4 regions of the Mesorhizobium sp. B3-1-7 genome follow, and region 1 is predicted to be linked to each of the others. Evidence: predicted binding sites of a transcription regulator. Region 1 holds the regulator's gene; each other region holds the start of a gene.
The links. Region 1 encodes PhoB, which activates phosphate uptake and scavenging genes when phosphate is short. Its sites were predicted from a motif close to TGTCATNNANCTGTCAT; they were not measured.
Positions count from the first base shown of each region.

Region 2: a site for PhoB is predicted at 5,249-5,265, ahead of FJ417_RS06540 (alkaline phosphatase). Genes of this name have one in related genera too.
Region 3: a site for PhoB is predicted at 5,044-5,060, ahead of FJ417_RS29835 (acid phosphatase). Genes of this name have one in related genera too.
Region 4: a site for PhoB is predicted at 4,918-4,934, ahead of FJ417_RS32180 (PhoX family phosphatase). Genes of this name have one in related genera too.

Region 1 is NZ_VFTL01000021.1:28,143-35,873, forward strand. Features, by position in the region: gene FJ417_RS18240 (response regulator) at 1-63, shown strand, start outside; gene pstS (phosphate ABC transporter substrate-binding protein PstS) at 642-1,700, shown strand; gene pstC (phosphate ABC transporter permease subunit PstC) at 1,765-2,751, shown strand; gene pstA (phosphate ABC transporter permease PstA) at 2,755-3,606, shown strand; gene pstB (phosphate ABC transporter ATP-binding protein PstB) at 3,603-4,406, shown strand; gene phoU (phosphate signaling complex protein PhoU) at 4,427-5,134, shown strand; gene phoB (phosphate regulon transcriptional regulator PhoB) at 5,151-5,840, shown strand; gene FJ417_RS18275 (ROK family protein) at 6,158-7,399, opposite strand; gene xylF (D-xylose ABC transporter substrate-binding protein) at 7,670-7,731, shown strand, end outside.
Region 2 is NZ_VFTL01000006.1:10,390-18,120, reverse strand. Features, by position in the region: gene FJ417_RS06555 (DUF1062 domain-containing protein) at 384-884, shown strand; gene typA (translational GTPase TypA) at 1,056-2,885, opposite strand; gene FJ417_RS06545 (hypothetical protein) at 3,081-3,368, shown strand; gene FJ417_RS06540 (alkaline phosphatase) at 3,603-5,177, opposite strand; gene FJ417_RS06530 (MFS transporter) at 5,474-6,757, opposite strand; gene FJ417_RS06525 (TetR/AcrR family transcriptional regulator) at 6,836-7,444, shown strand; gene FJ417_RS06520 (hypothetical protein) at 7,489-7,731, shown strand, end outside.
Region 3 is NZ_VFTL01000049.1:10,729-18,459, reverse strand. Features, by position in the region: gene FJ417_RS29855 (ABC-F family ATP-binding cassette domain-containing protein) at 1-1,245, opposite strand, end outside; gene FJ417_RS29850 (2OG-Fe(II) oxygenase) at 1,356-2,099, opposite strand; gene FJ417_RS29845 (hypothetical protein) at 2,227-2,751, opposite strand; gene FJ417_RS29840 (OsmC family protein) at 2,757-3,179, opposite strand; gene FJ417_RS29835 (acid phosphatase) at 3,408-4,958, opposite strand; gene FJ417_RS29830 (cytochrome c peroxidase) at 5,164-6,429, shown strand; gene FJ417_RS29825 (hypothetical protein) at 6,585-6,836, shown strand; gene FJ417_RS29820 (dihydrofolate reductase family protein) at 6,888-7,475, opposite strand; gene FJ417_RS29815 (NmrA family NAD(P)-binding protein) at 7,522-7,731, opposite strand, start outside.
Region 4 is NZ_VFTL01000063.1:5,284-13,014, reverse strand. Features, by position in the region: gene FJ417_RS32215 (CHAD domain-containing protein) at 1-336, shown strand, start outside; gene FJ417_RS32210 (helix-turn-helix transcriptional regulator) at 386-1,171, opposite strand; gene FJ417_RS32205 (ATP/GTP-binding protein) at 1,285-2,136, shown strand; gene FJ417_RS32200 (DMT family transporter) at 2,309-3,235, shown strand; gene FJ417_RS32195 (helix-turn-helix transcriptional regulator) at 3,306-3,575, opposite strand; gene FJ417_RS32190 (phosphatase PAP2 family protein) at 3,666-4,367, opposite strand; gene FJ417_RS32185 (hypothetical protein) at 4,386-4,724, opposite strand; gene FJ417_RS32180 (PhoX family phosphatase) at 4,997-6,994, shown strand; gene FJ417_RS32175 (GNAT family N-acetyltransferase) at 7,239-7,574, opposite strand.

The DNA of each region.
Region 1 (7,731 bases):
CTGCTCGAAAAACTCGAGCGATGGCTGGGCTCGGACGTCGAGACCCGGCGCAACGCAGGTTAGAGCAATATCGGGAAAAGCGTGAAACGCTCAGGCTCCGGCGCCTTCGCGTAGCCGTCCGTCCCGGAACTGCGCGAAATCAAGAGGCAAGGCGGATTTTAGCCGGCTGGCGGGCGCAAGGCGTTGACGCATGCGTATGGTGCGATCGCACCATACCAAAGCAAACGCCAAGCTCGGACAATCATGACATTGATTCCGCTCTTCGGTTACGGGCGGGAGCAGCGACCGCCAACAAGAAACAGCGTCGACTCTACCCCAACGGACCTGTTTTCGGCGATGGCCAGGCCATGATCCGCTCTGGCATTCAGGCAACGCACTCTCGTCCGGATTTTATTTCCCGGCGGCCGTCATCCGGCCGCCGGGATAAATTTTGTTTCAAAAGTCAGACAAGTTACTGATTCCCGCGGCAAACTCCGGCCAGCCCTTCGAGGCCGGCGCGGACCCTTCCGAGCATCCCCGTTCAGGCGTTACCGGGCTGACACGAAACTGTCATGCGACTGTAATAATCGAAGGCTATTGCGCTCACCGGGCGCCTATAGAACGGGTGCCGAAAGACCATCTTCCGAACAGGAGCAGGCCACATGAGACATTTCATCCGCTCGGCGGCCGTTGCGATTGCAATGGCTGCGGCATCAACCCTTAGCATCTCCGCCGCAATGGCAGCCGATATCTCCGGCGCCGGCGCCACTTTCCCCTATCCGATCTATGCGAAGTGGGCCGACGCCTACAAGAAGGAGACCGGCATCGGTCTCAACTACCAGTCGATCGGCTCCGGCGGCGGCATCAAGCAGATCAAGGCCAAGACCGTGACCTTCGGCGCCTCCGACGCGCCGCTGAAGGGCGAGGATCTTGACTCCACCGGGCTCGCGCAGTTCCCGATGGTGATGGGCGGCATCGTTCCGGTCGTCAATCTCGAAGGCATCAAGCCGGGCGAACTGGTGCTCGACGGTGCGACGCTGGCCGACATCTTCGCCGGCAAGATCACCAACTGGAACGACGAAGCGATCAAGAAGCTCAACCCCGACGCCAAGCTGCCCGACCAGGCGATCGCCGTCGTCCACCGTTCGGACGGCTCAGGCACCACGTTCAACTTCAGCTACTACCTGGCCGACGTCAGCGCCGACTGGAAGTCGAAGGTCGGCGTCAACACCGCGCTCGAATGGCCGGTGGGCATCGGCGCCAAGGGCAATGAAGGCGTCGCCAACAACGTCTCGCAGACCGGCGGCGCGATCGGTTACGTCGAATACGCCTATGCCAAGCAGAACAAGCTGACCTACACCGACCTGGTCAACAAGGACGGCAAGAAGGTCGAGCCGACCGCCGCCGCGTTCTCGGCCGCCGCGGCCAATGCCGACTGGAGCTCGCAGCCGGGCTACGGCGTCATCCTGGCCAACCAGGCCGGTGCTGAATCCTGGCCGATGACGTCGGCCACCTGGATCCTCGTCTACAAGAAGCCCGACGACACCGCGGCCACGACCGAAGCGCTCAAGTTCTTCGCCTGGTCCTATGCCAAGGGCGACGAGCTGGCCGCGGGCCTGGACTACGTTCCGATGCCCGACGCGGTCGTGAAGAGCGTCGAGGAAATGTGGGGCAAGGACATCGTCGACGCGAGCGGCAAGCCGCTCTACTCCGGCATGTAATTCCTAGCGAATAAGGAGGGCGTCTCCGGCGCCCTCCTGTCTCTTTCGAAATGCGAGGGGCTAAATGACAGCCGTTTCCGACGCCGCGACATCGTCCGCCCTGCGGACCAGGGAAGCGACAGTGCGCCGCTTCGCCTTCACCGACATGGCATTCCGGACGGCCACGCGCCTTTCCGCCATCCTCGTGCTGGTTCTGCTCGGCGGGGTCGCGATCTCGCTGGTCGCCGGCTCGTGGGAGGCGCTGTCGAAGTTCGGCTTCTCCTTCCTGACCACCGAATCCTGGAACCCGGTCACCGAGAATTTCGGCGCCCTGGCGCCCATCTACGGCACCATCGTCACCTCGGCCATCGCCATTCTCATCGCTGTGCCGATCGGCATCGGCATCGCCATCTTCCTGACCGAGCTCTGCCCGCGGCCGCTCAGGCGCCCGATCGCCATCGCGGTCGAGCTGCTCGCAGGCATTCCCTCGATCATCTACGGCATCTGGGGCCTGTTCGTGTTCGCGCCGTTCCTGCAGACGACGATCCAGCCCTTCGTCATCTGGCTCTTCAAAGGCATCCCCGGCCTCAACAGCCTGTTTGCCGGCCCGCCCTACGGCATCGGCCTGCTGACCTCGTCGCTGATCCTTGCCATCATGGTGCTGCCCTTCATCACCTCGATCACCAAGGACGTGTTCGACACGGTGCCGGCGGTGCTGAAGGAATCGGCATACGGCATCGGCTGCACGACCTGGGAAGTGACCCGGCGCGTGACCATCCCCTATACCCGCGTCGGCATCATGGGCGGCGTCATGCTCGGCCTCGGCCGCGCGCTCGGCGAGACGATGGCGGTTACCTTCGTCATCGGCAACGCGCACCGCATCAGCGCCTCGCTGTTTGCGCCGGGCACGACGATCTCGGCGACCATCGCCAACGAATTCACCGAAGCCGACGGCAATCTCTATACATCCTCGCTTGTATCGCTCGGCCTGATCCTGTTCATCATCACCTTCATCATCCTCGCGCTCGCACGCTACATGCTGTTGCGCATCGATAGCCGCACGGGAGCCTGACCGATGTCGACTGCCGCATCGCTTCACCAAAGCCGCAAACGCAAGAATGCCGTGATGATGGCGCTGTGCGTCGTCGCGGCCGGCATTGGCCTCGCCTGGCTGGCGCTGATCCTCGGCGCCTTGCTCTACAAGGGGCTCTCCGGGGTGAACCTGGCGGTGTTCACTGAAATGACGCCGCCGCCCGGCGACGCCGGCGGCCTGCTCAACGCCATCTACGGCAGCATCGTCATGACGATCATCGGCATCGTCGTCGGCACGCCGATCGGCGTGCTGGCCGGCACCTACATGGCCGAATATGGCCGCTTCTCGAAGCTTACGACGGTGGTGCGCTTCATCAACGACATCCTGTTGTCGGCGCCATCGATCATCATCGGCCTGTTCGTCTATGAGCTGATGGTGCGGCCGATGGGGCATTTCTCGGCGATTGCCGGTGCCGTCGCGCTGTCGATCCTGGTGATCCCCGTCGTGGTGCGCACCACCGAGGACATGCTGAATCTTGTGCCCAATGCGCTGCGCGAAGCAGGCGCCGCCATCGGCGCGCCGCGCTGGGTGGTGATCCGCTCCGTCGCCTACCGCGCGGCAATGTCGGGCATCGTCACCGGCATATTGCTGGCGATCGCCCGCATCTCCGGCGAGACGGCGCCGCTTCTCTTCACCGCGCTCAACAACCAGTTCTGGTCGAGCAATCTCAATGCGCCGATGGCCAGCCTGCCGGTGACCATCTTCCAGTTCGCTCTCAGCCCTTACGAGGAATGGCAGCAACTGGCCTGGACGGGCGCACTCATAATCACCCTGACGGTTCTCGGGCTGAGCATCATCGCCCGCAGCCTAACCGGACGCAGAGAGGACAGATGAAACCGATGTTGTCCACCGACCTGAACGCAGCCGACACGACCGTCGAGAAGGCCAAGATCGAGGTCAAGAACCTCAATTTCTACTATGGCCAGTCGAAGGCGCTGAAGGACATCAACCTGTCCCTGCCCGAGCGCAGCGTCACAGCCTTCATCGGCCCGTCGGGCTGCGGGAAGTCGACGCTGCTGCGCGTGCTCAACCGCATCTACGAGCTCTATCCGAAGCAGAGCGCCGAGGGCCAGGTGCTGCTCGACGGCAAGAACATCCTCGACCGCTCGCAGGACCTCAACCTGCTGCGCACCAAGATCGGCATGGTGTTCCAGAAGCCGACGCCGTTCCCGATGTCGATCTACGAGAACATCGCCTTCGGCGTCAGGCTCTATGAGAAGATCAGCAAGGCCGAGATGGATAGCCGCGTCGAGCAGGCGCTGAAGCGCGCCGCGCTGTGGACCGAGGTCAAGGACAAGCTCAACGCCAGCGGCCTCAGCCTCTCGGGCGGCCAGCAGCAGCGCCTGTGCATCGCCCGCACCGTGGCGGTGAAGCCCGAGGTCATCCTGCTCGACGAGCCGGCCTCGGCGCTCGATCCGCTGTCGACCGCCAAGATCGAGGAACTGATCGACGAGTTGCAGGCCGACTACACGATCGTCATCGTCACCCACAACATGCAGCAGGCGGCGCGTGTGTCGCGGCAGACGGCGTTCATGTATCTGGGCGAGCTGGTGGAGTTCGACCGGACCGAGAAGATCTTCACCTCGCCTCGCGAGAAGCGCACGCAGGACTACATAACCGGCCGCTTCGGCTGAGTTCATACGAGGACATCATCATGGCCGAACATACCGTCGCCTCCTTCGACGAGGATCTCAGGCAGATCAGCCGGCTCATCAACGACATGGGCGATCTCGCCAGCTCCATGGTCGGCGGTGCGACGAGGGCGCTGCTCGAGACCGACAATGCGCTGGCGCAGCGCGTCGTCTCCGACGACGCCATCATGGACGCTCGTCAGCGCGAGCTCGACGACCGCGCCATCACGCTGATCGCCAAGCGGCAGCCGATGGCGGACGACCTGCGCAACGTGGTCGGCTCGATCCGCATGGCGGGCGACCTCGAACGCATCGGCGATCTCGCCAAGAACATCGCCAAGCGTGTCGGCTCGGTCGGCGTCAGCGCCGCGCCGCGCGACCTCACGCATTCGATCGATTCGATGGCGCAGCTGGTGCTGATCCAGGTGCAGGCCGTGATCCAGGAATATATGGTGGGCGATGCCACGGTGCTGGCCAAGCTTCGCAACGACGACGAGCGCATCGACGTCAAATACACGTCCGTCTTCCGCGAGCTGTTGACCTACATGATGGAAGACCCGCGCAACATCACCGCTTGCACGCATCTTCTGTTCTGCGCCAAGAACCTCGAGCGCATCGGCGACCATGTGACCAACATCGCCGAGAACGCCTATTATGTGCTGACCGGCACGCAATTGCCCGCCAATCGTCCGAAGCAGGACGAGACCGCAATGTCGGCGCCGGCGGCCTGACGAAAAGGTTACCCCAATGATCGCGCCACGCATCATGGTGGTGGAGGACGAGGAGCCGCTGGGGGTGCTGCTCCGCTACAATCTCGAATCCGAGGGTTACCAGGTCGAAGTGGTGACCCGCGGCGACGAGGCCGAAATCCGCCTTCAGGAAAACGTTCCCGACCTGCTCGTGCTCGACTGGATGGTGCCGGCGGTTTCCGGCATCGAGCTCTGCCGGCGTCTCAGGATGCGGCCCGAGACCGAGCGGCTGCCGATCATCATGCTGACGGCGCGCGGCGAGGAAAGCGACCGCGTGCGCGGCCTCTCGACCGGCGCCGACGACTATCTGGTCAAGCCATTCTCGACGCCGGAGTTCATGGCGCGCGTCAAGGCGCTGCTGCGCCGCGCCAAGCCGGAGGTGCTGTCCAGCGTGCTCAAGGTCGGCGACATCGTGCTCGACCGCGAATCGCACCGGGTCTACCGCAAGAAGAGCGAGATCAGGCTCGGCCCGACCGAGTTCCGCCTGCTCGAATTCATGATGCGTCATCCCGGCCGCGTGTTCTCGCGCAGCCAGCTGCTCGACAATGTCTGGGGCGAGACGATCTATATCGACGAGCGCACCGTGGACGTCCATGTCGGGCGCCTGCGCAAGGCGGTCAACAACGGCCGGATGCCAGACGTCATCCGCACCATCCGCGGGGCGGGGTACGCGATCAGGGAGGATTAGGTCCCGAGGGCCCTGACGGGTCAGGCGCTTCCAACAACCACGTTGGTGGGTAGCCGAGACGTTTGTGCTTCGTCATCCACGGGCGGAGCAAGGAGCGTAGCGACGCAGCGCAGACCCGAGGATCCATGCCGTGACTTCCACGCGCCGCTATGGCGCAGAACTCTGCACCGCTGCACCCTACGATCGAGGTAACGGCATGGATTCCAGGGTCTGCGCGCGTCGCTTCGCTCCCTGCTCCGCCCTGGAATGACGAAGTCGCGGTGGCTTCGGCCAATCTCCAACGTTGGTGCGATTCGCGGCTTCAGCGCCATGTTCGCTTAGGCCACGTTCTTCCCGGCCCCCGCTCTGGCCTGCACCCCCGGCGCGAAAATCTCCTGATCGACGAAGGTCAGCGCGCGCATGGCGCAGCCTTCGCGGATAAGCGGCAGTTCGTTCGGCTCGGTGTCGAAGGAGATCGATTCCGAGTGCTGGCCGCCGGCGGTCTGGGCGATCGCCTCTCGCAGCGCCGGCTCGATCAGGTCGAAGGCGGCCGCGCTTACGCCGACCATGGCGACAGGCGCCGGGTCGATAAGGGCGAACAGGCTGCCGAGGCCGAAACCGAGTGCTTCGCCGGCCCGGCGATAAGCCTCCCGCTCGGGTCCGTCCTCCTGCCGGGCTTTTGCGGCCAGCGCGCGCATATCGGCGTCGCCGACGTCGGTCGGCGTGGCATCCTCGCTTATTCCCATGGCGCTGCGCCAGATCGCGTAATTGCCGGCATAGGCCTCGACGCAGCCGCGGCGGCCGCAGCGGCAAAGCGCGCCGCCCGGACGATGGATCATATGGCCGAACTCGCCGCCGGAGGAATGCGTGCCGCTGAACAGCGCGCCCTTCAGCACCAGGCCCATGCCGATACCGTGCGAGAGCAGGATGGCGATGAAGTCGTCGCGATAGCGCTCGGGATCGCGCCATTGCAGCGCCACCGCCATCATGTTGCAGTCGTTCTCCATGGTGGCGGGAATACCGAATTCCCTTTCGAGGAGGTCGGCGAAAGGGATGTCGGTCAGCGGCGTGATCGGCGACCACAGCATGGCGCGTGAATGGGAATCGGTGATGCCCTGAATGCCCATGGCGATGCGGGCGACGCTGCCCACGTCGAGGTCGGGATCCCGCAGCCGGCGCCGCACGATCGCCATGCATTCGCCGATCAGCTCGTCGCGGGGCATGACGAGCGTGTCGAGGCGCTGCTGCTCCTCGGCAACCACCTGGCCGGCATAATCGATCACGGCGACCGACAGGAAGTTCAGCGACAGCACCACGGTCAGCACCGCGGCGGCTTCGGGGTTCAGCGCCAGACCGATCTGCGGCCGGCCGCGTTTCAACGCCGTCGGCTCGCTGGCCTTGCTTTCGGTGAGAATGCCTTCCTGGATCAGATCGGCGGAGATCGCCGAAATGGTCGAGTGGCTGAGCCCGGTGGTGGCAGCAATCTCCGTGCGCGAGGGCTGGCCGGCGCGGCGCACGGCCGAAATCACCATGGCGCGGTTGCGCCGGCGCAAATCGTCGTGACGGATTCCGACCGACATCGTCTCGCACGTCCTCCCAGTCATCGCGGCCTTGTGATGATGATGCCATGGCCTGTCGGTGACATGCTAGGGATAGTGGCAGAAGCCGCAGCCTGTGTCATTATTTATTGCGGATGTCGAAAAAAATGCCCTGACCCATCAAAACCCATCAGAATCGCAGTTGACAGCGTCGTTTTGCTGGATCACTATTTTTTTGAGGCTCGAAAAAAAGCCTCTATGCCGGCCTTCGGGCCAGTCTGGGTCGCGCCGCACAGGCGCAGGGAGGATATCATGAAGAAATTCGCAGCCGCCATTCTGGCGGGCGTTGCCGTGTCGCTGACGCTGGTGTCGGT
Region 2 (7,731 bases), on a different contig from region 1:
CGAAAGTCGGACGGCTTGCCGGCTGGACGCCATGCGGTTAGAAGACCCACCCCGATAGCCATTTTCGAGCATCACTTTGCCTCAGTAACCGCCGGTCTCGCCAACTCCTCTGAATGCACCGTAGGCGCGGTCATTGGCGCGTCTGCTTCATCTCACGTGTTCTTCAGGCGGCGGTTCGAGACCGGTTTGGCATTGCTGAGCCGCCGCGTGTGACCCACGCCGACGCCTGACTTCCAACGCACGCAGCCTTCGCCACGCCGTGCCCGCATGAGCATGATGCCGAAAAATGGTACCCGGTTTTCGGAAAAGATCATGCTCAACAAAAAGGGGCATCTCGGACATTGCCGGCCTGACGGACTTCCCGACGGGAAGGGCCTGCCGGCATGTCTACCTTGCGTGTCCACTGGACGATCGCGCCCGCAATCGCACCTCGACCTCTGATCAACTGCAATCGCTGCGGTGGCGTCAAACCGTATCGATGCGGCGAAAAATTCCGCGTCAACGCCAACGGCAAGCGCATCGACGTCTGGCTGATTTATCGCTGCGTCGACTGCGACAACGCCTGGAACTTCACCATCTTGGAGCGGCAAAACCGCCGCGAGATCGAGCCGGCGCGGCTTGCGGCGCTCGAAAGCAACGATCCAGCGCTTGTGCGCCGCTTTGCTTTCGATGCCGCCACGCTGCGCGACAGAGCCGGCCGGATCGAGGAATCTCCCGATGTCACGGTCCGAAAGGAATTTCTGGACGGTGAGCCGGAACGCGCGGTCGCGCTCGCGCTCGACCTTCGTCTCGATGGCACGACACCTTTGCGGCTTGACCGCCTGCTTGCCGGCGAACTCGGCCTTTCGCGGTCAAGGCTTCAGGCCCTGGACGACCGAAGGTGACTGACCATCGAACCGGATGGCGCCAAAGCCTTGCGCAAGCCGGTTCGCGACGGCTTGGCGGTGCGCATCGATCTGGCTGGAGAGGCGGATTGCAGCGCTATCTTGTCTGCCGCGTGCCGCTGAAACGAAAAGAGGGAGCACCGGGTCCCTCTTTGAACTTCATCTGGAAGCTTACGCCGCGCCCATCACCTTGGCGGCCTTTTCGAAACGCTTGCGCTCGTTCGGGTCGAGATAGAGCTTGCGCAGGCGAATGGTCTTCGGCGTCACCTCGACCAGCTCGTCGTCCTGGATCCAGGCCAGCGCCCGCTCCAGCGTCATGCGGATCGGTGGCGTCAGCTTCACCGCCTCGTCCTTGCCGGCGGCGCGGATGTTGGTGAGCTTCTTGCCCTTGAGCACGTTCACTTCGAGGTCGTTGTCGCGCGAATGGACGCCGATGATCATGCCCTGGTAGACCTTGACGCCCGGATCGATGATCATCGGGCCGCGGTCTTCGAGGTTCCACATCGCATAGGCGACCGATTCGCCCTGCTCGTTGGAGATCAGCACGCCGTTGGTGCGGCCGGGCAGCTCGCCCTTGTAAGGCTCATAGGCGAAGAACAGGCGGTTCATCACGGCGGTGCCGCGCGTGTCGGTCAACAATTCGGACTGGTAGCCGATCAGGCCGCGCGTCGGTGCGTGGAAGACAAGGCGCTGGCGGTTGCCGCCGGACGGGCGCAGCTCGACCATTTCGGCCTTGCGTTCCGACATCTTCTGCACGACGACGCCGGCATGCTCCTCGTCGACGTCGATGACGACTTCCTCGACCGGCTCCAGCAGCTGGCCGTCGTCGCCTTTCTGCATGACGACGCGCGGACGCGACACGGCAAGCTCGAAACCTTCGCGGCGCATCGTCTCGATCAGCACGGCGAGCTGCAATTCGCCGCGGCCGGAGACGAAGAAGGAGTCCTTCTCCGCCGATTCCTCGATCTTCAGCGCGACATTGCCCTCGGCCTCGCGCAGCAGGCGGTCGCGGATGACGCGGCTGGTCACCTTGTCGCCCTCGGTGCCGGCAAGCGGCGAGTCATTGACGAGGAAGGACATGGTGACGGTCGGCGGGTCGATCGGCTGCGCATGCAGCGGCTCGCTCACCGCCGGGTCGCAGAAAGTGTCGGCGACGGTGCCCTTCGACAGGCCGGCGATGGCCACGATGTCGCCCGCTTGGGCTTCGTCAATCGGCTGGCGCTCGAGACCGCGGAAGGCGAGGATCTTGGAGACGCGGCCGGTCTCGATCTGCGTGCCGTCATGGTGCAGCACCTTGACCGCCTGGTTGGCCTTCAGCGTGCCGGACTCGATGCGGCCGGTGATGATGCGGCCGAGGAACGGGTTGGCTTCGAGGATGGTGCCGATCATGCGGAACGGGCCGGGATGAACGGTCGGCGCCGGCACATGCTTGACGACCAGGTCGAACAGCGGGGCGAGACCCAGGTCCTTCGGGCCCTCGGGATTTTCCGAAACCCAGCCGTCACGGCCGGAACCATAGAGGATTGGGAAATCGAGCTGCTCGTCGGTGGCGTCGAGGGCCGCGAACAGGTCGAACACCTCGTTGACCACTTCGATGTGGCGGGCGTCCGGACGGTCGATCTTGTTGATGACGACGATCGGTCGCAGGCCCACCTTGAGCGCCTTGCCGACCACGAACTTGGTCTGCGGCATCGGGCCTTCGGCGGCGTCGACGAGCACGATCGCCGAATCCACCATCGACAGGATGCGCTCGACCTCGCCGCCAAAATCGGCGTGTCCGGGCGTGTCGACAATGTTGATGCGGGTGCCGTGCCAGTCGACCGAGGTCGCCTTGGCCAGGATGGTGATGCCGCGTTCCTTTTCGAGGTCGTTGGAATCCATGGCGCGCTCGGCGACGCGCTGGTTGTCGCGGAAGGCGCCGGACTGTTTCAGAAGCTGGTCGACCAGCGTGGTCTTGCCATGGTCGACGTGCGCGATGATCGCGATATTGCGGAGGTTCATTTTTCTGGTCTCGGGAACGTTGCAGGCAGCAGGCCCAAAAGCGCCGCCTTTTTCGGTTGCGCGGCTCATACAAGGTTTTTCGCAATTGCGAAAGGGGAGGCACGACCCCAAATAGATGGTCACTGATTCTTAAACGTCTTGGTGTCAAATGATTCTGTTAACCAAGGCGGAACCTTTGAGGGGCCGGACAGTTCGATGTTCATGACCGATCATATGCCCAGATTGCGTCCGGTTTTTGTGTGGGCGGCGCTTGGCGTGCTTGTAGCGGCAGGCGCCGCGCAGTCGGCGGCCGCCCTGCAGGAAGCCGACCCGATCGCCCCGCCCGACGCCAGGACCGTACAGCAGATGTTCGCCGACGCTCCCGACGGCGTCGACCCGATCGTCACCGGCCCGGTCAGCGCCGCCTTCAAGCAGCGCCAGAAGGATGCCAACTGCGACACCGCGGTCTGGCCGAACGTTCCGCGGGCTTGCTATCCGGATTGATTTCGCCTTTGCCATAACGCGGCTAACGTCGCGATCCTTCGCGCCCCCCTCTGGCCTGCCGGCCATCTCCCCCACAAGGGGGGAGATTAGCAGCTTCGGCGCCTCGCTCATTCCTGCAACGTTGGAGATTGGCGAAGGTCGAGGTGACGGCCAATCTCCCCCCTTGTGGGGGAGATGCCCGGTAGGGCAGAGGGGGGCGCTGTCCCGCCAACCTTACCAATTTTCTCCAGGACCTTACGCGGACCGCACCGGATCGAGCGTCACCTTGTAAAGCTCGTTGTCGTCGCGATCCATCAGCCGCACGGTGAGCTGTTCGGTCGCGCCCGAAATATCGACCAGGCCGAAGAACTGCAGCCCGGCCGACGGCGGCAGGTTCTGGCCCTGTTCGGCGGTCGGCGCCTTGATGAATTTCAACTCCGGCCCGAAGGTCATGTCGAGGTCGTTGGGGCCGAAGGTGCCGGCATGGATCGGGCCGGAGACGAATTCCCAGAACGGATTGAAATCCTGGAACTGCGCCTTGTCGGGGTTGTAGTAATGCGCCGCGGTGTAATGCACGTCCGCGGTCAGCCACACCGTGTTGGTGATGCCGGCATTCTTGATGAAGCGCAGCACGTCGGCGAATTCGAGCTCGCGGCCCTTCGGCGCGCCATTGTCGTTATTGCTGACGGCCTCGAAACCGACCTTCTTGGCCGCATCGTCCCAGACGACGAGGCTGAGCGGCATGTCGGCGGCGATGACCTTCCAGGTCGCCCTGGAATTGGCCAGCTCGCGCTTCAGCCACTTGGACTGCTCCTCGCCGATCATGCGCGACTTCGGCGTCAGCGTTTCTTCCATGTCGGGGCCGTTCGGGCCGCGATAGGAGCGCATGTCGAGGAAGAACACGTCGAGCAGCGGCCCATGCGAGATCTTGCGGTAGACGCGGCCTGGCTCCGACGGCTCGTAGCGGATGGTCGTCATCTCATGGAAGGCACGCGCCGCCCGGGCCGCCAGCACATGGATCGACTTTTCCTTGTAACGGTCGTCGGCGGTCAGGTCCTTCGAATCCGACCAGTTGTTGAGCACCTCGTGGTCGTCCCACTGGTAGAAGGTCGGACAGATGGCCGACAGGCCAAGCACATGCTTGTCCATCATGTTGTATTTCCACTGGTCGCGGTACTCGTCCAGCGTCTCGGCGACCTTGCGCTTGCCGTCGAGCATGACGACGTTCTTCCACTTGCCGCCGCCGGGCAGGTCGACCTCGTCCTTCAAGGCACCGTCGGCATAGATCGTATCGCCGGAATGCAGGAAGAAGTCCGGCGTGTGCTTGGCGATGGTCGAATAGGTCTTCATGCCGGTCTCGTCGATGCCCCAGCCCTGGCCGGCCGTGTCGCCCGACCAGGCGAAGCGCACATCGCGCTTAGAAGACGGCGCGGTGCGGAAGCGACCGACGATCGGCTCGGAGACGGCATTGATGTCGGAGAGGTCGGCAGCAGTCATGCGATAGAAGATATCCTGGTCGGAGGCGAGATCGGTGAGCAGCCGCTTCACCGTGAAATCGCTGGCCGGCGAGGTATCAAGCGGCGCGAGCCGGGTCGCATTGGCGAAGCTTTCGGTGGTCGACACCTCATACATGACGCGCGCCGGACGGTCGGTGCGGGTCCACACCATGCCGGAGGTGGCGTCGACGTCGCCGGACTGGACGCCATGCGTGAAGGCCGGGCGCTGGCTGGCGCGGGAATAATAAGGCAGCGCGAGACCGGAGGCGCCGACAAGGCCGAAGGCGCTGGCCGAGGTGACGAAAGCGCGGCGGGTCAACGAAAGCTTGTTCATGGCTGTCTCCGGATGGCGTTGAACGGGACCGCCAAGCTCTCGCCTCAATGTTTCAGGCGCATTTCGGAACCATGAAGTTTTGATAACAGTGAACAGAACTGCTGATCTCCCCCCTCGTGGGGGAGATGGCCGGCAGGCCAGAGGGGGGCGCGAAGGATCGCCAACTTCTCAGCGTTTACTCGCTGAGCCTATACCCAACGGCCTAATTGGACATGATTTCAACTGGATAGCTCGGCGGGACAGCGCCCCCCTCTGCCCTGCCGGGCATCTCCCCCACAAGGGGGGAGATTGGCAGCTTAGACCATCTGCGCCTCTGGCTCGAAAGCCGGCCTGTCGGTGTTGATCAGCAACGAGATGCACGCCGCCGCAATGCCGGTCATGCCGGCAATCAGGAACGCCAGCTCGTAATTGCCCTGCAGCTCGCGCATCGTGCCGCCAAAGGCGGCGGCCGCCGCGGCGCCCACCTGGTGGCCGGCGACAATCCAGCCGAACACGATCGGTCCGCTGCGATCGCCGAACGCCTCGTTCGCAAGCCTCAGCGTCGGCGGCACGGTGGCGATCCAGTCGAGCCCGTAGAGCACGGCGAAGATGACCAGGCTGGTCGCCGAGAAGCCCGAATAAGGCAGGTAGATCAGCGACAGCCCGCGCACCGCGTAATAGACGCCGAGCAGCTTGCGCGGATCGAAGCGATCGGTGAGCCAGCCGGACAGCGTCGTGCCGATCAGGTCGAAAATGCCCATCATCGACAGCAGTCCGGCAGCCTGCACCTCGCCGATGCCCATGTCGCCGCAGAAGGCGATGAGATGCGTGCCGACGAGGCCGTTGGTGGTGAAACCGCAAACGAAGAAGGTGGCGAACAGATACCAGAACACCCGGGTGCCGGCAGCCCGGCGCAGCGTGTTCAGCGTATGCGCCAGGAAATTGCCTTGCGATGCGGGCGACACCGGCGGCACGTCATCGGCATCGGCGCCGTAGCGCACCTGGCCGATCGAAGCGGGGCGCTCGGGCACCAGCAGCAGGACGAACGGGATCAGCGCCGCCGTCGCGATCGCCACGGCGATCGCCACCGGCTTCCAGCCGCCGCTCTGCGCCAGCGAGGCGATCACCGGAAGGAAGATAAGCATGCCGGTAGCGCTGGAGGCCGACATCAGCCCCATCATCAGGCCGCGATTGGTCTTGAACCAGCGGTTGACGATGGTGGCGCCCAGCACGCTCGCCACCGCGCCCGAACCGATGCCGGAAAACACGCCCCAGGTGAGGAAAAGATGCCAGGGCTCAGTCATCAACAGGCTGAGCGCGGTCGATCCGGACATCACCACTAGCGCGCCGAGCAGCGTGCGGCGCAGCCCAATGCGCTCCATCAGCGCCGCGGCGAACGGCCCGGTCAGGCCGTAGAGCAGGATGCCGACGCTGGCGGCCCAGGAGGTCACGTCACGGCGCCAGCCGAAGCTTTCTTCCAGCGGCACCATCATCACCGACGGCGCGGAGCGAAGCCCGGCCGCGATCAAAAGGCAGAAGAAGATGACGGCAACGACGACGAAAGCGTAGCGCTGGCCAAACGGGCGGGACTGGGCTATCATGTTACTGACCGGTACGTTGCAATGGGATGAAGCCATAAATACGTACCGGTCAGTAACATTGTCAAGCGAGTTGTTTGCATGCCATCGGACAATAAAATTGAAGCGTCGTTGAGCGATGCCCCCGCTCCCAGGGCGGCGGACAAGATCCTGGACGTCGCGCGCGACCTGTTTTATCGCGAGGGCATCCGGGCGATCGGCGTCGACGAGATCGTCAAGCGCGCCGGCGTCACCAAGCCGAGCCTCTACCGCAGCTTCCCGTCCAAGGACGAGCTTGCCGCCTCCTATCTGCGCAAATACGACCTTGAGTTCTGGGAGCGCTTCGACGAGGCCGTCGACGCGCATCCAGGCAAGCCGCGCGCGCAGATCATCGCTTTCCTGACCCGGGTCGGCAAACGCACCCAAAAGCCGGATTATCGCGGCTGCGGCATGACCAACGCGGCGGTCGAATATCCCGAGCGCGGGCATCCCGCGCGGGTGGTGAGCGAGAACAACAAAATGGAGTTGCGCCGGCGCCTGCGTGCCATGGCGGCCGCGATGGGCGCGCCCGATTCCGATACGCTGGGCGACGGGCTGCTGCTCCTCATCGAGGGCGCCTATATCAGCGGCCAGCTGTTTGGCCTGGGCGGACCGGCGGCCGCCGTCGCCCGCAACGCCGACCTCCTGATCGAAGCCAGCTTGAAGAAATAGCAATTGAAGCTACGCTTTCGGCAACTCGAACGGAGTTGTCAGCCATGCGTGCTCTTCTGATCCCGCTTGCCCTCGCCGGTTTCTGCCAAACGGTCCAGGCCGGCGAAATCTCCAGCGCCTACACCGATCTCGACTGGAAGAAGGACTGCGTGACCTATGCCCAGGCCGCGGAAGGCGACGGCGACTGGGCGAGCCTCGTCTGCTCGGGCTATCGCGGCTACCCGGTGCTGATCGGCTACGACGACGCGCGAGAGTCTCTCTATTACGGCTTTCCATCCGACGACATG
Region 3 (7,731 bases), on a different contig from region 1:
CGGAAACGAGTCCTCCAGCGTCTGGAAGACGGTGCGCTCGCCATCGAGCAGCTCCATGGCATGCTGGGCGAAATAGCCCATCTTGACGCTCGGGCCGCGCGCGACGGAGCCCTCGTCCGGCTCGGAGGCGCCGGCGACCAGCTTCAGAAGCGTCGACTTGCCGGCGCCGTTGACGCCCATCACGCACCAGCGCTCGCGGCGGCGGATCTGGAAGTCGAGGCCCGAATAGATGTTGCGGCTGCCATAGGCCTTGTGGATGCCCTTCAGCGTCGCCACGTCCTCGCCGCAGCGCGGCGCCGGCTGGAACTCGAAGGCCACCGTCTGGCGGCGCTTCGGCGGTTCGACGCGGTCGATCTTGTCGAGCTTCTTCACCCGGCTCTGCACCTGGGCGGCATGGGAAGCGCGCGCCTTGAACCGCTCGATGAAGGCGATCTCCTTGGCCAGCATCGCCTGCTGGCGCTCGAACTGCGCTTGCAACTGCTTGTCGGCCAGCGCGCGCTGCTCCTGGTAGAATTCGTAATTGCCGGAATAGGAGGTCAGCGCGCCGGCGTCGATCTCGATGATCTTGTTGACGATGCGGTTCATGAACTCGCGGTCGTGCGAGGTCATGAGCAGCGCGCCGTCGTAATCCTTGAGGAATTTCTCCAGCCAGATCAGGCTTTCGAGGTCGAGATGGTTCGACGGCTCGTCGAGCAGCATGACGTCGGGCCGCATCACGAGGATACGGGCAAGCGCGACGCGCATCTTCCAGCCCCCGGAGAGTTTCGAAACGTCGCCGTCCATCATCTCCTGGCTGAAGCCGAGGCCGTCGAGCACCTCGCGGGCGCGACCGTCCAGCGCATAGCCGTCGAGTTCCTCGAAGCGGTGCTGCAGTTCGCCGTAGTGCTCGATGATCTGGTCCATCTCGTCGGCGCGGTCGGGATCGCCCATGGCATGCTCGAGCTCGCGCATCTCGGCGGCCACCGCGCTGACCGGCCCTGCGCCCTCCATGACCTCTGCCACGGCGCTCAAACCGCCCATGTCGCCGACATCCTGGCTGAAATAGCCGATGGTGACGCCGCGATCGACCGAGACCTGGCCCTCGTCCGGCTGCTCCTGGCCGATGATCATGCGGAACAACGTCGTCTTGCCGGCGCCGTTCGGGCCGACCAGTCCGACCTTCTCGCCCTTCTGCAAGGCGGCCGAGGCTTCGATGAAGACGATCTGTCGGCCGTTCTGCTTGCCGATATTTTCAAGACGGATCATGGGCTCGTAGGGAGTAGGGAGTAGGGAGTAGGGAGTAGGGCCAATAATCGAATGCGCGGGATAAAGGAACCCCTCATCGCTTGTCGGCCTCGACGTAACCTACTGCCTACTCATCTCGCGTCGTGGAAGATGATCCCGACCGTATGCCGCCGCCCCGACCGCAAGCGGCTCACGCCATGGCGCAGGTTGACGCGATAGTACCCCTTCGTGCCTTGCACCGGCCGGTTGTGAACCGCAAAGATCACCGCATCGCCGCGCTTCAACGGCACCACCTCGGCGCGGCTTTGCATGCGCGGGCGCTGCTCGGTGAGCACGAATTCGCCGCCGGTGAAATCCTCACCCGGCTCGGACAACAGGACCGCCACCTGCAGCGGAAAGGCGAGTGCGCCGTAAAGATCCTGATGCAGGCAGTTGAAGTCGCCGGGGCCGTATTGCAGCAGAAGCGGCGTCGGCCTCACCTGGCCTTCGTCGTGGCAGCGCTTCAGGAAGGCGGCGTGTTCGGCCGGATAACGCAGCGCCACGCCCATCTTCTCGTTCCAGTCATTGGCGACCGTGGCGAGGCGCGGATAGAGCGCGGTGCGCAGGCCCTCGATCAGGTCCGGCAGCGGATATTTGAAGTAGCGATATTCGCCCTTGCCGAAGCCGTGACGCGCCATCACCACATGGCTGCGGAAATGCTCTTCATGCGGATAGAGCGCAGCGAGGTCGGCGCATTCCTCGGGCGCGAGCAGGTCCGGCATGACGGCGCAGCCATTGACGTTGAGCTCGGTGACCAGGACGCGCCAATCCTGCGCGGCGACGCGGGCTTCGGTTGAGCGGCTGGCGCGTTTGGTGTTCAGGGAATGGATGGTCATGGGTTGGCTCCATCGCTTGCTTACCCGAAGATGGGGCGAGCGACGGGGCCAAACCACCCGATTCATGGCAAAGTGGCGAGGCGCTCGAGCTGCCAATCTCCGTCCTTGCGGGGGGAGATCAGCAGCTTCACTGCTGGCGATACGTCTCCAGCTCCGGATCGAGATCCACCTTGACCGCATTGGCGAACACGCAGGTTGCCACCATGATGCCGGCGAAGGCGGTGAGGTTGATGAGCAGCGTCTCGTCGTAGCGCGCCTTGAGCGCGGCCCAGGTCTCGTCCGGAACGGCATTGGCGTCCGCTGCGACCGCCTTGCCGAAACCGATCAGCAGCGCCTCGTCGGTCGACGGCTCGATCGCCTCGGGATCGAGGCCGCTATCGATCAGCGCGCGGCGGAAGAAAGTAACCGGGATTTCTGCCCGCATCGCCTCGGCGATCGTCTTCGAGAACAGCCAGATGGCGCGGTCATCGAGCGTGGGGCGCAAGAGGTCGCGCAGCGTGAACCATTCGGCGTAGATGCGATGCGCGGCCGGCGAGTGGAGCAGGATGCGCTTCATGTTGGTCATGCGGCCGCGCAGGGCGAGCTCGCGGTCGTGCTCGGCGCGGATCTCGACGGAAGCGGTCGCGTAGTCGATCGGCGAAAGATGCGCCATCGGTCTCACCCGAGCGTCGCGTGAAGTGCCGGCGCGCCGCGCAGCGTGTTTGAGACGGTGCAGATATCCTCGGCATCCGCCAGGATCCGCTCTTTCGTCGCGGCATCGAGGTCTCCGGCGATCGTCAGGCGAATATTGAAGGTTTCCAGCCGCGACGGCTCGTCCTTCGCCTTGTCGCCGGTCACATCCGCCCTCACCTCGCCCAGCCGGTCGGCGACCCCTAGGCGGGTGGCGGCGATGCGGGCGCTGAGCACCATGCAGGCGGCTAAAGAGGCATAGAGCAGATCGAGCGGGCTGAAGCCCTGGGCGCTCACCTGCGTGACCACATCGACGGTGCCGCCGGTCGGTGTCGTGACCAGCGGCAGGCCGACCGGTGGCAGGACGGCGAGCGCGCCGGCGTTTCGGGTTCTGACTTTCAGGTCTGCCATCGCGTGGTCTCCAATTCGGAGACATTGATAGCGGACGTGAATTCACTGAGGCAATCGCCGAGGCAGGCCGTGGGCGATTGGCGTTTCCTCGCCCTCATGAAATGGGGGAGAGGTGGCTCGGCGAAGCCGAGACTGAGAGGGGAGCGCCCTACGAAGGCCCCCTCTCCGTCCGCTTCGCGGACACCTCTCCCCCGCCTCTTGGCGGGGAGAGGAACCAGTTCTGAAACGCTACTTCGTCAGGTCGAGCGCCGCCGTCAGATCCCCCATCGGCGGCTGGTCGTTGTTGCGCAGCGCCTTGTCGCGGGCGATGAGGCCCGGCAGCACCGGCAGGTCGTAGCGGGCGGTGATGAAACGCAGGATCGAGGTCGTGTCGTATTGGGTGTGGTCGACCGTGCCCATCTTCGCATAGGGCGAGATGATGAAGGCCGGGATGCGGTTGCCCGGGCCCCAGCGGTCGGCCTTGGGCGGCGCGACGTGATCCCAGAAGCCGCCATTCTCGTCATAGGTGATGACGACCAGCATATGGGCCCATTGCGGGCTCTTCTCCAGATGCGAAACGAGGTCGGCCAAGTGCTGGTCGCCCGAGGTCACATCGGCATAGCCGGCATGTTCGTTGAGGTTGCCCTGCGGCTTATAGAAGGTGACGGACGGCAGCTTGCCGTCGTCGATCGCCTTGATGAACTCCACGCCGTCAAGGCCGCCATCCTTGAGGTGCTCGGCCCGCGCGGTCGTGCCCGGGGCATAGGCCGCGAAATAGTTGAAGGGCTGGTGGTGGAACTGGAAGTTCGGCACAGGCGTCGCGTTCTTGCCGTCGAGCGCCGCCTGCCAGGCGCCCGCATACCAGGCCCAGGAAATGCCCTTGAGCGAGAGCAGATCGCCGATGGTGATCTCGTGCTGCGGCGGGAGCGTGGTCGGCTGCGCCGGATCGGCGAGCGTCTTGTCGCCGCCCTCGGCCGGCTTGTTGGCGCTCGGCTGGTAAGGCGGCTGCATGGTGTTGACGGCGTAGAAGTCGGGCGTGATGGCGCCGTCATTGGCGAATTTCGGCACGCCGCCCAGCGCCGAGGCGGGCGAGTTGTCGGCCGGCTTCAGCGTCACGCCATCCGGCTCGACAACGGCGATCTGGCCCTTCACCGGGCTGGTGTCGGCATTGGGATAGTGGGGCGCGCAGGCGCAGGCGAGCATGAAGTGGTTGAGGAAGGAGCCGCCGAAGGCGCCCTGGAAGAAATTGTCCGCCAGCACGTATTTTTTGGCGATCGCCCACATTGGCAGGTTGGAGCCGTCATAGTGGCCCATGACCAGCGAGCCGGAATCGGCCCAGGCGACGAATTTGTCGTTCCGGCCGCCGTCGATCTGCATCTGCTCCTGGTAGAAGCGGTGCCAGAGGTCGTGCGTGACGACGTTGGTGCCCTCGTTGAAGCCCTTGGGATCGTCGATGGCGAAGGTGGCGTTGGCCAGATGCGCGCTCTGCGCCTCCGTCACCGCCGGCGTGACGCCCTTGCCGGTCAAGCCGCCCCAGGCCGGCGGCAGTTCGGAAAGCGGCTTGCCGTCGCGGTCGAGCTGACGCGCCTGGTCGGGCGAAACGTTGGCCAGGCCGTTGGCGCCGGGGAAGCCGCCGTAGAGGTTATCGAAGCTGCGGTTCTCGGCGTAGATGACGACGACGGTGTCGATCTTGTCGTAGCCGGGAGGAGCCGCGTGGGCAGCAGCGGAGAACGATGCCAGCGCCGTGGAGGCAAGGCAAAGCGAGAGGAAGGACCGGGGGGAGAGAAAGAATCGGGTCATCGGGAAATGCCTCGTGGCTTAGGAATGGCTGGAGGACGGCAATGCAGGAACGCAACTGCATCAATGCCGAGCTACTTCGGAGCCTTGTCACCCATGTGACATTTCCGCAGTGTCCGAACACGGTTTCGTGAGCGAGAAAGCCGGTCATCAATCCGTTGCACTCGATCCTTACGTCGCGAACGAAATCGGGCGAAGGAAATCAGGGATGTCGCCGCAGACGATGGGACGGAAAAATCACGCGATCACCCTTCTGGCGGCCTCGATCGTCGGCTTGACCGCGCCTGCGAGCACCGCGGAGCGGTCCGGTGTCCACCCCGGCCCGATGTCGCGCCAGGAAGCCTTCGCCCGCGCCGACGCGCTGACGGCGCTCGGGCGGCAGATGTTCCTTGACCCTTCGCTCTCCGCCTCGGGCAAGCAGGCCTGCTCGTCCTGCCACGATCCCAACCACGCCTTCGGGCCGGCCTCGGCGGCACCCATCGAGATGGGCGGAGCCAAGCTCGACCAGCCCGGCGTTCGCGCCGTGCCGTCGCTGCGCTACCTGCAGGCGGCGCCTGCCTTCACCGAGCATTTCTACGACTCCGAGGACGAAGGCGACGAGAGCGTCGACAATGGCCCGACCGGCGGCCTGACCTGGGACGGCCGCGCCGACCACGGCAAGGACCAGGCGAGGATCCCGCTGCTGTCGCCCTTCGAGATGGGCAACAAGGACGAGGCCGAGGTGGTCGCGGCGCTGCGCAAGGCGCCCTATGCCGGCGCCTTCGAGGCGGCGTTCGGCGCCGATGTGTTTGAGCACCCGCAGGATGCCTTCGACGCCGCGGTCGAAGCGCTCGGCACATTCGAGCAGAGCAGCGCCGATTTCTATCCCTATTCCAGCCGCTACGATGCTTTCCTCGCCGGCAAGGCGCAGCTCTCGGCGCAGGAATTGCGCGGCCGCATGCTGTTCGAGGACGAAGCGAAGGGCAATTGCGCGAGCTGCCATCTCAGCGAGCCCGCCAATGACGGCGAGCCGCCGCAGTTCACCGACTACGGCCTGATCGCGATCGCCGTGCCGCGCAATCCGGCGATCCCCGCCAACGCCGATCCCAATTATGTCGACCTCGGCCTGTGCGGACCGCTGCGCACCGATTTCAAAGGCCGCGCCGAATATTGCGGCCTGTTCAAGACGCCGACCCTGCGCAACGTGGCCTTGCGAAAGAGCTTCTTCCACAACGGCTATTTCCACTCGCTGCGCGAGGCGGTCGCCTTCTACGCCAGCCGCGATACGGATCCCGGGCGCTGGTATCCGAAGAAGACGGACGGCACGGTCGACAAATTCGACGACCTGCCAAAGGCTTACTGGCCGAACCTCAACACCGACCCACCCTTCAACGGCAAAAAGCCGGGCGACAAGCCGGCGCTAAACGACGCCGAGATCGACGACATCGTCGCTTTCCTCGGCACGCTGACCGACGCCGACCAGGCTGGTCAATAGGGCGACCGGGCAGCCAAGGAGACTGGTGGAACACACGGCCTGCTTGCAGCCGGAGCCGAGCTATCCACCGCAAAAGTGTGCCAATGTGAGCCACGTCATAGGAACGCCAAGTCGCGCCTGCTATATTGCCCACCTCTTCACAGATGGAGTCTGCGATGAGGTTCGTCGCGGTGCAGGAGCCGCCCGGCGGCAGTTGGGCGGTGTTCGATGCGGGCAATGGCGCGCCGGCCGAATATGCCGGCCGGGTGCTTATCGGCCTGACATCGCGCGAGGCCCGCTGGTTCGTCGCCGCGGGCAACGACCAGGCGGCCTGGCCACGGAGCGGCCGGCCAGGCGCGCACCTGCGGTTGGTCAGCGGAGGCGGCTCGCAGCCGATGCGCGAAAGGCACGGCCAAACAGGCGGTTGAGAAGACGCACTGACGGATTGATTCAAGCCGGCGCGACCTCGGTGTCGCTCCTCATTGTGCCGGCCCGTAGCGGCTCACCACCATGCCGCTGGCATAGGGCTTCGAGCCGAGGAGCTTCAGCTTGGCAAAACCACCCTTCTCGAAGATGCGGCGGCCGCTGCCCAGAACCGCCGGATTGATGAAGAGCTGGAACTCGTCGACCAGGCCGGCGGCGATCAGCGCGGCGGCAAAGCCCGCGCCGCCGAACACGGCGATGTTGCCGCCCGCGCCTTGCTTCAGCGCATCGACCTCGCGCGGCAGGTCGCCACTGACGACGCGGGTGCGTTCCCAGCGCGAAGCCTCGAGCTTGTCGCTCGCCACGATCTTCTCAGCCTCGACGATGCGTCGCGCGAAGGCATAGAAGCGATCCTTCGGGTATTTTCTCGCCGCGTTGCCCCAATGGGTCAGATACCCCTCCTCGGCCATCTTGCGGCTCAACAGGATGGTGTCGATTGTTTGGAAGACAGCGTTGAAATCCTGCTTGAGTTCTTCGTCCCAGGCATTGTCATCGCCCCATTCCCAGAGCTGCCAGCGATGCCCCTCGTCCGCGCCGACAAAGCCGTCGACCGACATCTGCATCTGAAGGATGAGCTTTTTCATTTTGGGTCTCCTCGCTAGGAATTTCTGCCGTGAAGGTTCAGGCGGCTCAGCGCGAACGGGCGAAAGCCTGCGCCCAGTCTTCGAAGGTGGTCGGCGTGGCGTTTTCGGCCGAGGGTGCCTCCAGCGCCCAGCGCTCGCCTCTGTTGAAGCTTGCCGCCGTTTCGCCTAGCGCATCGGCAAAACTCGCCGATATGCCGTTGGCGACCATGCCGGCCCGCGCTTCGGCGAACGGCGCTTCATGATAGGTGACATCCTT
Region 4 (7,731 bases), on a different contig from region 1:
CATTCCATGCATCTGTCGCTACTCGGCCGCCTGTGGCCGACGCCGATCAAGGCGCGCCGCAAGGCGGTCGACAGGTTCGGCGAGCAACTCGGCGAATTGCACGACGTCTTCGTCATGCGCGCCCTGCTCGCCGCCGAAGGCGAGCCGCTCGGCTCCGCCGACGACACGAAGCTGCTGCGCAAGCTGCTGAAGCGCTCCGAAAAGAGCCTGACCAAGGCCTGCCTCGCCGATGCCGCCGAGCTGTTCGGCGACAGCCCGAAACGCTCGGCCAAAAAACTCGCCCGCAAGGCGCGCGACGATATCGCCGGACCCCAGGAAGAAGCGAAAGCGGCGTGACGCCCTTTCCTTCTCCCACAAGGGGTCCCAAAAGGGAGAAGCGGCAGAGCTACGCCGGCAGCGTCCGTTTCTCCTTCGCCGGCTTTGCCCCCGCATCCCTCGGATGCGGGCCGATCGGCATGATCGCGGGAAACGGCGTCGCGCCGAAAGCAAAGGTCCATTTGTAGCCGGTGAGCTGGTCCTCCGGCGTGGTGTGCTGGTCGTGATGGGCAAGCAGCTTGGCGCGCTCGGCGAGCTCCTCGGCCTCGCGCCGCAGCATCTCCGCCGTTTGCGGCCGCATTCGCCTGGAAAAGCTGATGAAGGTCGCGCCCTGCTCCATGTGGCCGAGCGCCCAGCCGACAAAATTCTTGTTGGTCATCTCGAAATGCGGCTTCAGCGGTCCCTCGAAATCCCACTGGATCGGCGTGTCGAGGAGCAGCCTTGCCGACAGGCCGCGCCCCAGCGCCACCAGCCCGAGCTCCTCGAGATCGCGCAGGTAGAGGAACATCGAAGCTTCGCTCAGGCCCTGCGAGCGCATGATGCCTTCGGCCGTGAATTTCTCCGACAGCATGATGAAGACGAAGAGCAGCGCCGGCCGCGCCGCCAGGCGGCGCTCGATCTCCGGCCCGACGCGGTTGGCCGGGCCCGGTCCCCGGTTCATCGCGCCGAGCACGTTCTCCAGCTCGACATCGGCCGCGGCGCAGATCTCCATCAGCCGGTCGAGCTTGCAGTTCCGCTCATGGAAGATGCGCTTCACCGTCGGCTCGGAAACGCCCATGCGTTCGGCCAACGTCCGGTAGGTCAGGCCCTTGGCCTTCAGCGTCCGTTTCAGCGCCTCGAAGATCGGACCGTTCATGGAATGCGCCTCCTTCATCCGATTTGGTATCGAAGAACGATACTAGTCTTGTTCCGGCTTCCGGGAAAGTATCGAAAATACTAGCTCTCCGCCGTCATTGCAGGAGAGCACCCATGAAACGTCTCATCGCCTCAACCGTCGTCGCAACGATCGCCGTGTCTGTCGCGCAGGCCGGCGAACTCTGGCGCGCCACCGGCTTCGAGCAGCCGGAATCCGCGCTTGTCGATGCCGCCCACAACCGCATCGTCGTCTCCAACATCGCCGGCAATCCCGGCGACGCGGACGGCAATGGCTACTTGTCGCTTCTGTCGATGGACGGCAAGGTCATCGCCCGCCACTGGGTGGACGGCATGGACGCGCCCAAGGGCATGGCGATCGCCGGTGGCAGGCTCTACGCCGCCGACATCACCAAGGTGCGCGTCGTCGACCTCGCCAGCGGCAGACTGGTCGAGACCATCGATGTGCCGGGCGCCGTGTTTCTCAACGACATGACGCAGGACAGCGCCGGCAAGGTCTATGTCAGCGACATGCTGGCCGACACGATCTACCGCATCGACGGCGACAGGCCGGAGCTGTTCGTCAAGGATCCGCTGCTCGCCTCGCCCAATGGTGTGTTCGCCGATGGCGGCAGGCTGATCGTCGCGTCCTGGGGCAAGGGCATCAACAAGACCGATTTCAGCACCGCCGAGCCGGGCGGCCTACTGTCGGTCGACCTCGCCACGAAGAAGGTCACGCCGCTGCCCGGCGCTCAAAATTTCGCCGACCTCGACGGTGTCATCGCTATTGGCGACACCATCTACGCCACCGCCTACATGACCGGCACGCTTTACAGCTACAAAACAGGCGGCGCGCCGGAAGCGGTGGCGCGCTTCAAACCCGGCAGCGCCGACATCGGCACCGACGGTGAAAAGATCTTCGTGCCGCTGATGGGCGAAGGCGAGGTCGTGGCGCTGTCACTGGATTGAGCACGTCGCGGCGGAGAAGCATTGCAACGCCGGCGGGACAGCGTTTCGCATCTCGGCACTGCAGCGGCGAGGCGAGTTTTTCGCCTCGCCGATCGGGATTAGACCGTCATATCGACGGCGCTGCCATCTGGTTTCGCCGCTTGCTCCGTACTATCCGGCTCCCATCCGTCACATGAGCGAAGCCGTGAAGACATCCAGCCTGACCGGCGCCGTTTCGCCGATGATCCCCGTGCTCACATGCGCGCTGGCGATCTTCCTGCTCTCCGGCATGGATGCGGCAATGAAGTCCCTGGCCCTCGCGGTCGGCGTCTATAACACGCTGCTGTGGCGAAGCCTGGTTGCCACGTTGGTCGCGGGCGCCGCCTGGTCGGCGGGGTCGCGCTCGAGGCCGAGCCTTCCGGTGCTGGGCCTGCATGCGCTGCGCGCCGCGATTGTCGGCATCGTCCTGGTCTTGTTCTTTTGGGGTCTGGCGAGGCTGCCGCTCGCCGAGGCGATCGGGCTCAGCTTCGTCGCGCCGCTGTTTGCGCTTTTGCTTGCGGCATTGTTGCTGGGCGAACGCATAAGGCGGCAGGCAATCTGGGCGTCGCTGGCCGGCATGGCGGGCGTCGCGATCATATTGGCCGGCCAGTTCGGTGCGGCAAGCCATTCGCAGGACGCCCTGCTTGGCACGGCCGCGGTGCTCGCATCGACGGTGTTCTACGCCTACAATCTGATCCTCTCCAGGCAACAGGCGCTGCTGGCCAGGCCGGTCGAGATCATGCTGTTCCAGAACCTCTTCGTCGCGATCATCCTCGGTCTCGCGGCACCCTGGCTCGCGGTTGCGCTGCCGAGCGATCTCTGGCTTCCCTTGGGCGCGGTGGCGCTGCTGTCGCTCGCCGGGCAATTTTTGATGAGCTGGTCCTACGCCCGTGCCGAGGCGCAATATCTGATTCCGACCGAATACTCGGCCTTCATCTGGGCGATCGCGCTTGGCTGGTTCTTCTTCGGCGAGAAGGTGGCCTGGACCACGCTGACGGGGGCATGCCTCATCGTTGCCGGCTGCCTGATCGCCGCGCGCGCCAATCCGAAGCTTGCCGAGCCGATCGAAGCGGCGATGTGAGAGAGCGCGGCATCGGTCGGTAAATCCGGCCGCAACGGCGCCGATTTTTCCGCACCGCCGCGGTGGCGGCTCAGCCCTGCGGGTTCTGCGCCGCGGTGGCCTTGAGGCGCACGCCCCTGCCGCCGCGCTCGCTGGCCTGGTTCTCGCCGATCAGCTCCACGCCGACCTCGTCGAGCGCCTGAATGACCTTCATCAGCGTGTCGACCACGCCCCGGACGACGCCGTCGCTCGCTTCCATGCGCTGGATCGTCGGCAGCGAGACGCCGGCGCGCTCGGCGAGCGTCTTCTGGTCGATGCCGGTCAACGCCCGCGCGGCGCGCATCTGTGCGGCAGTGATCATCGGCCTGAACCCGTCTTTTGAAACTGCAGGAGATGTATATTGTAGATATTACAATGTCTCAAGCATCATTTTATATGCTTCAGCCATCGATCAGTCGCTGTCGGCCACTACTTTGCGTCGCTGCAGCAGGCGCGCCGCAAGCCAGCACAGCATGGCCCATGCGAAGCCCGCGCACCAGCCGGCAAGCACGTCGGACGGCCAGTGCACGCCAAGATAGACGCGGCTGGCGCCGATCAGCACCGTGGTGAGCACGGCAAGGCCGAGCACGAAGACTTTCGTCCTGCGATCCGGCAGGAACCGGGCCGCCAGCGAGCCGAGGGTCAGATAGGTCACCGCCGACAGCATCGCGTGACCGCTGGGAAACGAGAGCGAAGTCTCGGTGACGAGATGCGAGACGAGATCGGGGCGCGGCCGGTCGACCTCGAATTTGAGCAGGCTGGAAAGCACTTGCCCGCCCGCCACGGCCGCGAACATGAACAGAGCTGTCAGGGGTCTGCGGAGCAAGAGCAGATAGACGATCGTCGCCGTCGTGATCAGCGCCAGCACGGCGGTGCTGCCCAGCGCGGTGACGTCGCGCACCGCGCCTTCGAGCCAGGGTGGACCGATCGGACTGTCCGGCTGCCCGGCATGGCGGAAGGCAAGCAGGATTTCCGTATCGAAGGCATGTGGCGAGGTGGCGCGCGCCACCTCAATGAGCTCCACCAGGCCCCATAGACCGCCGGCGATCGCCAGCCCGGCCAGCAGCACCGGGAATTCCAACTTGTTGAGCAGCGCGTTGGCGGTCGATTTCATTCGGGCCCTTGGGTCCAGCTACAGCCGTTGCATATAGGGCCCGAGCGTGATCAGCGCGACGGCGGCGACCGCCAGCACCATGCCGGTCGCTTGCAAGGCGTTTAGCCGTTCGCCGAAGAAGGCGAGCGCCACTACATTGACCGAGACGAGCTGGATGACCGCCGACAGGCTGAACGACACCGACATGCCGAACTCGCGCACCAGCCGCAGCATGATCAGATTGCCGGCCGTGTAGAGCGCCAGGGTCAAAAGAAGCTTGGCCAGGCTCGGCGCCATCCCCCAATGCTTGGCCGCCATCGCCGCCAGCAGGAACATCACCGTCGAAATGCCGAGCTGCGCCAGTCCCCAGAAACTCACCTTGTCGTCCCCTTCTTGAAGCGCCGTCGCCACGCCGGCCGCAGCCTTTGTTTCCGAAGCGGACGAAACCGTCAAGCTGGGTGGTGGAGGATAGGGCGAAGGCCGCGGCAAGCCTCTTCTTCCCGTATAGTGACGGGTAGAAAGGGACCGACATCGACGACTTCGCCAATCACCGGGGGGTACATCGAAGCCATGTCACGAAAATGTGATCGGCGCGCTTTAGGGGTCGAAAGGTCAAAATCCCAGCCACCTCAAGAAGCCAGAGGAATCCCATGACCGTGACCCCTGAGACCCGCTTCCGCACCAGCCTGCTCGAGGAAAATGACGGCCCGCCCGTCAATCCGACCGACAACCGCACCATGGGCGAGATCATCGCCGCGCGTTTCTCGCGCCGCGGCTTTCTCATGGGCTCGCTGGCCGTCTCGGCCATTGCCGCCACCGTCAGCCCGCTGGCGCTGATCGCCGCCGACGAGGCGCGCGCCGCAGAGGCTTCGGCCTTCAAGTTCGACGAGCTCGAGGCCGGCATCGACGATAAGCATCATGTCGCGCCGGGCTATGACGCCGACGTGCTGTTGCGCTGGGGCGATCCGCTGTTCGCCGACTCGCCAGCGTTCGATCCGGCAAAACAATCGGCCGAAGCTCAGGCCAGGCAGTTCGGCTACAACAACGACTATGTCGGCTATATCCCGATCGACGGCTCCGCCGAGCACGGCTTGCTGGTCGTCAATCACGAATACACCAACCCGCATCTGATGTTCCCCGGCATCGTCTCGATCGTCGAGAAGGACGGCAAGAAGGCCGCCGAGGTGGCGCCGCTCTCCAAGGAGCAGGTCGATGTCGAGATGGCCGCGCATGGCGGCACGATCGTCGAAATCCGCAAGCAGGGCGGCAAGTGGCAGGTCGTGCGCGACGGCAAGCTCAACCGCCGCATCACCTCCAACACCGAGATGGCGCTGTCCGGCCCGGTCGCCGGCCATGATCGCGTCAAGACCAATGCCGATCCGTCCGGCGCCAAGGTCATCGGCACCGTCAACAACTGCGCCGGCGGCGTCACGCCCTGGGCCACCTATGTGATGGCCGAGGAGAACATCCACGGCTATTTCTCGGGCGAATTGCCGGAAGGCCACGGGGAGGCCGCCAACTACAAGCGCCTCGGCATTCCGGAAGGCGCCTATGAGTGGGGCGCGCATTACGACCGCTTCAACCTCGCCAAGGAGCCGAACGAGCCCAACCGGTTCGGCTGGATCGTCGAGGTCGATGTCAACGATCCGGCCTCGGTGCCGAGGAAGCGCACCGCCATGGGCCGTTTCAAGCATGAGGGCGCCGAATCGATCGTCGCCAGGGATGGCCGCGTCGTCTTCTATCTCGGCGACGACGAACGCTTCGACTACGTCTACAAATTCGTCACCGCCGGCAAGTTCAATCCCGATGACCGCGCGGCCAACATGAACCTGCTCGACGACGGCACGCTGCATGTGGCGAAGTTCGCCGAGGACGGCTCGGTCGAATGGATGCCGATCGTGTTCGGGCAGGGCCCGCTGACTGCCGAGAACGGTTTTGCGTCCCAGGCCGACGTGCTCATCGAGACGCGGCGCGCCGCCGACCTGCTCGGCGCCACCAAGATGGACCGGCCGGAGGACATCCAGCCGAATGCCGGCAACGGCAAGGTCTATGTCATGCTGACCAACAACACCAAGCGCAAGGCCGAGCAGGTCGACGCCGCCAATCCGCGCGCCGGCAACGCCTTCGGCCACATCATCGAGATCGTCGAGGACGGCGGCGACTTCGCCGCCACCAAGGGCAAATGGGAAGTGCTGCTGAAATGCGGCGATCCGTCGGTGGCCGATGTCGGCGCCACCTTCTCCACCGCGACCACCGCCCATGGTTGGTTCGGCATGCCGGACAATTGCGCCGTCGATTCGGCCGGGCGCCTGTGGGTCGCCACCGACGGCCAGGGCCCGAAGGCCACCGGCCGCACCGATGGCCTGTGGGCGGTCGACACCGAAGGCCCGGCGCGGGCGACGTCGAAACTGTTCTTCCGCGTGCCGATCGGCGCCGAAATGTGCGGCCCGCTCTTCGCGCCGGACGACCAGACCGCTTTCGTCGCCGTCCAGCATCCGGGCGACGGCGGCGAGGACTGGGAAGGCTTTGGCCGCCCGTCCTATTACGAGGACCCGTCGACCCGCTGGCCGGACTTCAAGCCGGACATGCCGGTGCGGCCGTCCGTCGTTGCGATTACGAAGCAGGGCGGCGGCAAGATCGCGGTGTGATGCGCTGAGGGTAGCACAAACGTTGGGGATTGGCGGAAGCCTCCCCAACGTCGTCATTCTAGGGCGAAGCAGGAGCGAAGCTACGTCGCGGAAACCCTGGAATCCATGCCGTGACCGCGATCACAGGGCGCAGCGGAGCAGAATTCTGCACCGTTGCAACGCTCGCATGTCACGGAATGGATCCGCGGGTCTACGCTGCGTCGCTGCGCTCCTCGCTCCGCACGTGGATGACGAAGCCGAGCAGTCACTTTGCGCGTTGAAGCATCGCCATGTTCATCCTGTTCCTCAGGCGGAAGCCGATCGACTCGTAAACCCCGATCGCCGCCGCATTGCTGTCATAGGCGTGCAGGTACGCGACCTCGCCGCGTGCCGCGATCCTGCCCGCCACCAACACCGACAGCAGGCGGGCAACGCCGCGGAAATCCGGATGCGTGCAGACGCCGCTGAGTTCCGAGCAACCGGGCTGCCTCATGCGCTCGCCGGCCATCGCCGCCAGCCTGCCGTCGATCCTGATGCCAGAATCGCCGAGGCTCGGCGCCTCCGGCGTGAACGGGCCGGGCTTGGTGAGAGAGACGAGCAAGCAGCGCCACGCTGCCCGTCACGCCCGGTTGCGCGACGCCGAGGGATTGCGCCAAAGCCGACGCGCGCGTGGCGCGTTTCGCGCGGCCGATGGACGATACTGGACGCTTTCGGACGTTTGCCCTTCATTCGCCGCCAATTGCATCCTATATCGCGCT